DNA from 2 places in the Candidatus Pantoea soli genome. Region 1 is predicted to be linked to the other one. Evidence: riboswitches for the same ligand, from Rfam matches in the RefSeq annotation. Region 1 holds a riboswitch; the other holds the start of a gene.
The links. Region 1 has a riboswitch for fluoride ahead of crcB (fluoride efflux transporter CrcB). Riboswitches for the same ligand answer to the same signal wherever they lie in the genome.
Positions count from the first base shown of each region.

Region 2: it holds a riboswitch for fluoride, as region 1 does, so the genes downstream of both, D8B20_RS21115 (DHHA2 domain-containing protein) here and crcB (fluoride efflux transporter CrcB) in region 1, are expected to answer to the same signal.

Region 1 covers NZ_CP032702.1:3,543,754-3,547,156, reverse strand. Annotated here, with positions in the region: gene D8B20_RS16445 (GntR family transcriptional regulator) at 1-357, opposite strand, end outside; gene D8B20_RS16440 (zinc-binding alcohol dehydrogenase family protein) at 494-1,546, shown strand; fluoride riboswitch at 1,622-1,698, shown strand; gene crcB (fluoride efflux transporter CrcB) at 1,785-2,162, shown strand; gene D8B20_RS16430 (sugar phosphate isomerase/epimerase family protein) at 2,267-3,064, shown strand; gene D8B20_RS16425 (alpha/beta hydrolase) at 3,061-3,403, opposite strand, start outside.
Region 2 covers NZ_CP032704.1:237,213-240,615, forward strand. Annotated here, with positions in the region: gene eno (phosphopyruvate hydratase) at 1-132, opposite strand, end outside; gene D8B20_RS21110 (universal stress protein) at 148-573, opposite strand; gene D8B20_RS21115 (DHHA2 domain-containing protein) at 570-1,478, opposite strand; fluoride riboswitch at 1,557-1,626, opposite strand; gene D8B20_RS21120 (uracil-DNA glycosylase family protein) at 1,676-2,275, opposite strand; gene D8B20_RS21125 (TDT family transporter) at 2,272-3,403, opposite strand, start outside.

The DNA of each region.
Region 1 (3,403 bases):
GGTTTGCTGCGCCAGCTGCAGCTCGGTAAAGCGGTCACCAGGCACCAGCTGACGCTGATTAATCAGGTTAAAAAACGCCTGCTCAAACTGCAGCGCCTGCTGATTAACCGGCAGCACCTGATCCTGAAAACCATCGTCTTCGTCGGGCTCGCGCACGATGACCCAGCTGTCTGCCACTTTCTCCAGCACGCCGCGCTGATGCAGGTGCTGCAGCATGTGGCGCACCGTGGTGCGGCTGATATTAAACATGTCGGCCAGCGCCGCCTGGGGCGGCAGCGGTGAGCGGATATGGCGGCGGGCAATGCCTTCCAGCATTTGGTTAATCACGTTGTGACGCAGGTTCGGGTTACGGCTCATACCACTCTCCGGTTTTTTATCCATTAAAAACCACGCAAAGCCCAAAAAAACCGGCCTGCTTCACACTTCACAGCCTGTAATTCACCGCCCGGGCCGATATTCGCCATAACTGCGACAACTGCACAGGAGAATGCCCATGACCGAAATGAAAACGCTGGTGGTTGCCGAGCCGCGCAGGCTGGTGTGGCAACAGCGCGCGAAGCCCACGCCGGCTGCCAATGAAATTGTTATCAAACCCCTGACGGCCGGCATCTGCGGCACGGATATCCATGCCTGGGCTGGGAACCAGCCCTTTTTCTCTTATCCGCGCGTGCTGGGCCATGAACTCTGTGGCGAAGTGGTGACGCCGGGCCGCGATGTACAGGGGTTTCACGCCGGACAGCGCGTGGCGCTGATCCCGTACGTCGCCTGCCAGCAGTGCGATGCCTGCCTGAGTGGCAAAACCAACTGCTGCGAGCAACTCTCCGTGATTGGCGTGCATCAGGATGGCGGCTTCTGCGAATTTCTCAGCGTCCCGGCCAGTAATCTGCTGGTGGTGGATGCAGTGGCACCGGAAGCGGCGGCGCTGATTGAGCCTTTTGCCATCAGTGCCCATGCCGTGCGCCGCGCCGCCATTGTGGCGGATGAACAGGTGCTGGTCGTCGGTGCCGGGCCGATTGGGCTTGGTGTCGCGGCAATTGCGGCAGCGGCCGGTGCACAGGTGGTGGTGGCCGATACCAGCCCACAGCGACGCGAACAGGTGGCGCGCCAGCTGCAGCTGGCGACGATTGATCCGCTGGACGGCAATGTGGATGCCGCACTGCGCGCGGCGTTTGGCGGGCGGCTGGCCGCTAAAGTCATTGATGCCACCGGCAGTCCGGCAGCGATGAACGGGGCGGTGAAGCATATCCGCCACGGCGGCACCATCGTATATGTGGGGCTGCATAAAGGCGATCTGGTGATCCCCGATGCCGAATTTCATAAAAAGGAGACCACGCTGCTGGGCAGCCGCAACGCCACGCGTGAGGATTTCGACCAGGTCTGTGCGCTGATGGCCAGCGGTCAGCTGCGCGCGGAGATGATGCTCAACCGCCATTATGACTTTGCCACGCTGGCGGATGTCTTCGAAGCGGAGGTGATCAACAATCCTGCGCTGATCAAGGGCGTGGTGCATTTCACGCCCCAGCCGGCAGCGTCCCCGCAGCGGTGACCATCGCCGGACAGCCCTGCGCTTTCCGCAGCGCGGGCACCGTATTGTCTCGCCCGGCCCGGCGGCGTATTATCATGCGCCTGAGGTGATGGCGTTCCACCTTCTCCAACCGCCGTTCTGGTAATCAGACGGCTGATGACGCCTGACAACACACGTATCCCTGCGCGGGAAGCGGCGGTGTGTCAGGCGATCCTCCTGCCGCAGCCCTGCGCGTATCCTCTTTCAGGAGCTTCAGAGTATGTTGAAATCACTGTGTGCCGTGATAACGGGTGGTGCGGCTGGCTGCACATTGCGCTGGCTGATTTCGTTGCGCTTCAATGCCCTGTTCCCCAGCCTGCCACCCGGCACGCTGATCGTGAATCTGGTCGGCGGCTTTATCATTGGTGCCGCGCTGGCGTGGTTTATGCGTAACCCCCAGCTTGATCCCGCCTGGAAACTGCTGATTGTCACCGGCCTGTGCGGCGGGCTGACGACCTTTTCCACCTTTTCGGCGGAAATTGTCACCTTGCTACAATCAGGCAAGTATCTGTGGGCAATGACCAGCGTCATGGTGCACGTTGTTGGTTCGCTGCTGATGACCTTTGCCGGGTTCGCTGCCGTAAATCTGCTGGGATAAACGGTACGCTTGAAATCCCCCGGAAGAGGGGGATACTGGTCGGTGTTCTGTGCCGTCGGCAGAGCACCCCCACCGATTTATCCGGATGATTAAGGAGCCTGTGAATGCCGCAAAACCCGAAATTCCTTAACCTGGTGCTGTTAAACGGTGAACCGGAACAGAAGCTGCGCGCCGCGCGTGACGCTGGTTTCGGGCAGGTTGAGATATGGCGTGAGGATATTGAGGCCAGTACGCCGCAGCGGGTGGCTGCTGCCGGCCTCGGTTTTACCAATGTGCAGGTGCTGCGCGACTTCACCGGCGCACCCGAGGGCGAACGGCTGCAGAAGCGTGCCGAGCTGCGCACCTTTATCCAGCTGGCGCAGGCCATTGGCTGCGACACCATTCAGGCACCGGCCACCACGCGCAGCGATTGTGTGCCGGAACGTATTGATGAGGATTTACGCTGGCTGGCTTCCGAAGCGGCGCGTTATAACATGCGCATCATGTATGAGCCGATGGCATGGTGCAGCGTGGACAACACGCTGCCGCTGGCGTGGCAGCGTCTGCAACGGCTGGATCAGCCCAACATCGGGCTGGTGGTGGATCTGTTCCATATCTGCGCGCGAGGCGGCGATGCGTCGCAGCTGGACGGCATTCCGGCCGATCGTATCTATGAAGTACAGCTGTGTGATATGGCGGAGATACCGCCACAGGATAAAACCCGCCTGAGTGAGTATGCGCGCCATCAGCGCCTGTTGCCGGGCGAGGGGATTATTGATGTGGGCCGCTTTGTCGATAAGCTGAAAAGCGCCGGTTATAGCGGGCCGGTGGGGATCGAAGTGTTTAACGATGACCTGAAAGCCCAGCCGGCAGACGTGGCGGCGCAGCGCGCCTGGCAGGCGCTGAACCGCTGCTGGCCTTAATCCTGCAGGCACTGCGCGATATAGGCCGCCGCCTGCATCGCGCCCTGGGCTGAAATGGTGTGGCCGGTTGCGGCCTCGTAATACGCCGCGACATTGACGCCCGCCGCGCGCAGACGCTGTTCGGCGGATTCGCTCTCGCTGAAGGGAATCACGTCATCGGCTTTGCCGTGAATCAGCAGGGCGGAGGCATAGGGCCGCGGCGTCAGCGCGCCGTCAAACGCCAGACGACCGGAAAAGGCCACTACGCCCGCCAGCGGATAGCGTCCGGCAGCCAGCGCATCCAGCGCCATGATTGATCCCTGAGAAAACCCCACCAGGATCACTTTTTCCCATGCGCCG
Region 2 (3,403 bases), on a different replicon from region 1:
GGTGCTGGCCCCGGAAGGCACCGAGGCGCGCGCCATCATCCCGTCCGCGGTCCGGGCTTCGACTTCAACCGTGGGGTTGCCGCGCGAGTCAAGAATTTCCCGGGCGGTCACGTTATCCAGTGTAAAACGCATGGTATTTCTCCCGGTTCAGTCAGTCAGGTGAGTGATAAGCACATCCACCGTAAGGTGGTTGATGTAGTCCGCCGAGTGGGAGGTGAGCATGCCCATAAAGCGGTTGCGGTGCCCGGCAAGCACGAGGTCCACGCCCAGCTCCGCGATGCACTTCTCCACGTCCTCAAAACGGCGCATGGTGACCAGCTCCCGCGTATCGACCTCCTCAGGCACGGAGGCCGCCAGCTCGCTCAGAAACGCCTTGGCTTTAACCACCTCGTCCGACACGACGTCGTCCATCAGGCTGTCGGACACATAGTTCATCTCCCTGTAATCGTCGCTGATGTGGGCCAGGGTGATTTTCATGCCGAGCGGCTGCGCCAGCGCAACCGCGCGCTTCAGCAGGAGGGTGCCGTCGTCTTTATCGTTCACAAGAATCAGTGCGTGGGTGTAGCAGGTCATAATGAACTCCCGTTCTGGTTAAGGCGGGACTCAAGCCACGGCAGAAGCTGCTTTTTGCGGCTGAGCATGCCCGGTACGGAGCAGGAGGCCGCGTTAACGCTCTCCCGCCCGGCGAAGTAAAGCGTTGAAAACCCGGCGCGAATGTCGGTCAGCATCAGCACCGCCAGGCCAGCTCCCGACTGGTCTGCCAGATACGCCAGGGCTGCGAGCAGGTCGTCCATCACGGGGGCAACCTGTGTCGGTGAGCTGACTTCAATCTGGGCAATACGCACGTCGGTGCCGGCAATGACGAAGGCCTTGAGGTCCCTGTCCAGCAGCTGCTGTGCGCTGAGGCCGGTGACGTCTGTTTTGGCGGTGAGAAGGTCACGGGCGAAGGCCCTGCGGTTTACGCCGGACAGCACGCCCAGTTCGGTGGCCGAACGGATATCGTCTTCGGTGGTGGTCGGCGAGCGAAGATTCACGGTGTCACTGAGGAGTGCGCCCAGCAGAAGCACGGCGAGCGTCGGGGGCAGCGTGCGGCGCGCTTCCGCGTCCATCAGCAGCCAGAGCAGCGTGGCGCTGCTGCCAACCGGACGAATATGTACTTCCGGCGGCAGTTGCGTTATCAGCCCACCCAGCCGGTGGTGGTCAGTGATGCCCACGACGTTGCTCCGGAGCAGGTCATCAGGCCCCTGCGCCGGTTCGGTGAAATCAACCAGCCAGACCCGTTCATCCTGCAGCGGAAATGCGAGCAGCGGCGGCAGCGTAAGGCCGGCGGCGTTAAATATAAAACGGGTTTCGCGGTTAGCCTCGCCGAGACGCCATGCACGGGCGTCCATGCCGCGCCCGGTCAGCCAGTGCGCGGTGACGACGGCCGTGCAGATGGCGTCGCTGTCAGGATTGATGTGGCCAAAAACGTGTATCAAGGGTCTCTCCCCATAAAGGGAAGTACGCAGGCCGGGAAGAAAGTATGGACGGCCTGACGCACCTCCTGAAAATCAAGAGTCACATCAGGCGTCATCAGCTCCGGAACGGAGCGGTTGGGAAAGGTGGAACGCCATCACCCTGTACTCTGAGTATAGAACCAGACGGAAAACCTGTCAGTATTATTCTGCTGGCGCCCTCAGCCCGCCAGCGCAGCGCGTGCCTCGCGGAGCACCCGGCGGATGTTTTCCGGCACCGCCGGACTCGTGCAGAGCGACAGCGGGCTGGGATGCGGCATCACCAGCACCGTGACGCCGGGGCGCAGGTGACTGACCGTCCCGCGGGACTGCGCCGCTACGGCACCGGCCAGCACCACCACGCGCAGCGCGGGCAGATGCGCCAGCACGTCCTCAAGCCAGGCGCAGCCGGTACGGATATCCACCGCTGAGGGCCGTTTCTGCGGCCCGTCGCTGACCCAGGGCACCGTATTCCACAGCACGCTGTCCTGACGCGCAATGCCCGCTTCCGCCAGAAACCGCCCCAGATTCTGCTGGGCCGGCCCCGGGTTATCACGCGACACGAACCGGGGTGACGGGCTGCTGCGCGCCGGTGACTGCAGCAGCACGAGCAGCCCGGCCCCGGCCCCACCGTCGGCCGGATCAAACCACGGCACCTCCACACCGGCCTGATTCTGCCCGCTGACCCAGCGATTCAGCGCGGCCACGTGCGGCGCGGTGACCGCCGCGAGGCGTTCCTCGCGTAAAAACGGGTCCAGCAGCGACGTGCAGGTTTCACTCACGGCTTCCGGTCCAGGCCTGCCAGGCAGGGGGAAACAAAGAGTTTACCGCTCCATGCACCGCGCACCGTCTTCACTGCGACCAGCAGCCACATGGCGGCCAACATGACAACAAGAAGCGCCCCGAAGCCTTTAAAGAACGCCAGTTCAACGAGTGTAGACAGCTTCAGCGTGGCCACGGTGTACACGCCCAGCGGGAAGGTAAATCCCCACCATCCCAGGTTGAACGGAATGCCTTCACGGAAGTATCGCACGGTTATCAGCGTGGCCAGCAGCATCCACCACAGGCCGCAGCCCCAGAAGAGAATGCCGGCAACGAACCCCACGCCCTGCGCGATGTGACCGATTTCCGGCATACCCGCCGCGGCAAACACCCCGGGCGCATCGCCACCGATGACCAGCATGCCGAGCGAGCCGGTGCCAATCGGCCCCAGCGCCAGCCAGCTTGAGGCCGCCATACTCTCGTGTGGCAGCTTGTGCAGCGCCATACGCAGCAGAAGGATGGCAAGGATGCTCAGCGCCACCGGCACAGAGTACGCCCACAACACGTAGCTGGTAATAATGATGCCGAGCTGCGCGTGGGTGTCGGCAATGTGCGGCGCCAGCAGGCCGCCGCTGACCGCCGCGACCTCGGCAGCCACAACCGGCAGTAACCAGACGGCCGTCATCTGGTCAATGCTGTGCTGCTGCCGGGTAAACATCATGTAGGGAATACACACGCCGCACAGCAGCGACATCGCCACGTCCAGCCACCACAGGGCGTGTGCCACCGGAATAACGTCTGCGCCCCAGCGGGGAAGACCGAACGCCAGCAGCCCGTTGATGATGGTCGCCATGCCCATCGGGATGGTGCCAAAGAACATGGACACCGTTGAATGGCCAAAGATGCGCTTTGCCTCACCGAAGTACATCACCCAGCGCGCCAGATACATCACGGCAAAGACGCTGAACAGCAGGATGTTAAACATCCAGAGCCCCTCGGCGACGAGGCGTAATCCCGGAACCGGCCAGGGGAACTGCGCCAGAGACAGCGACAGGATACCGGTCCCCATGGTCGCGGCGAACCAGTTAGGCGTGAACTGACGTATAGCCTCTTTCGGGCTGCTCAGCGCGCTCAGCGGGCGCGCTCCG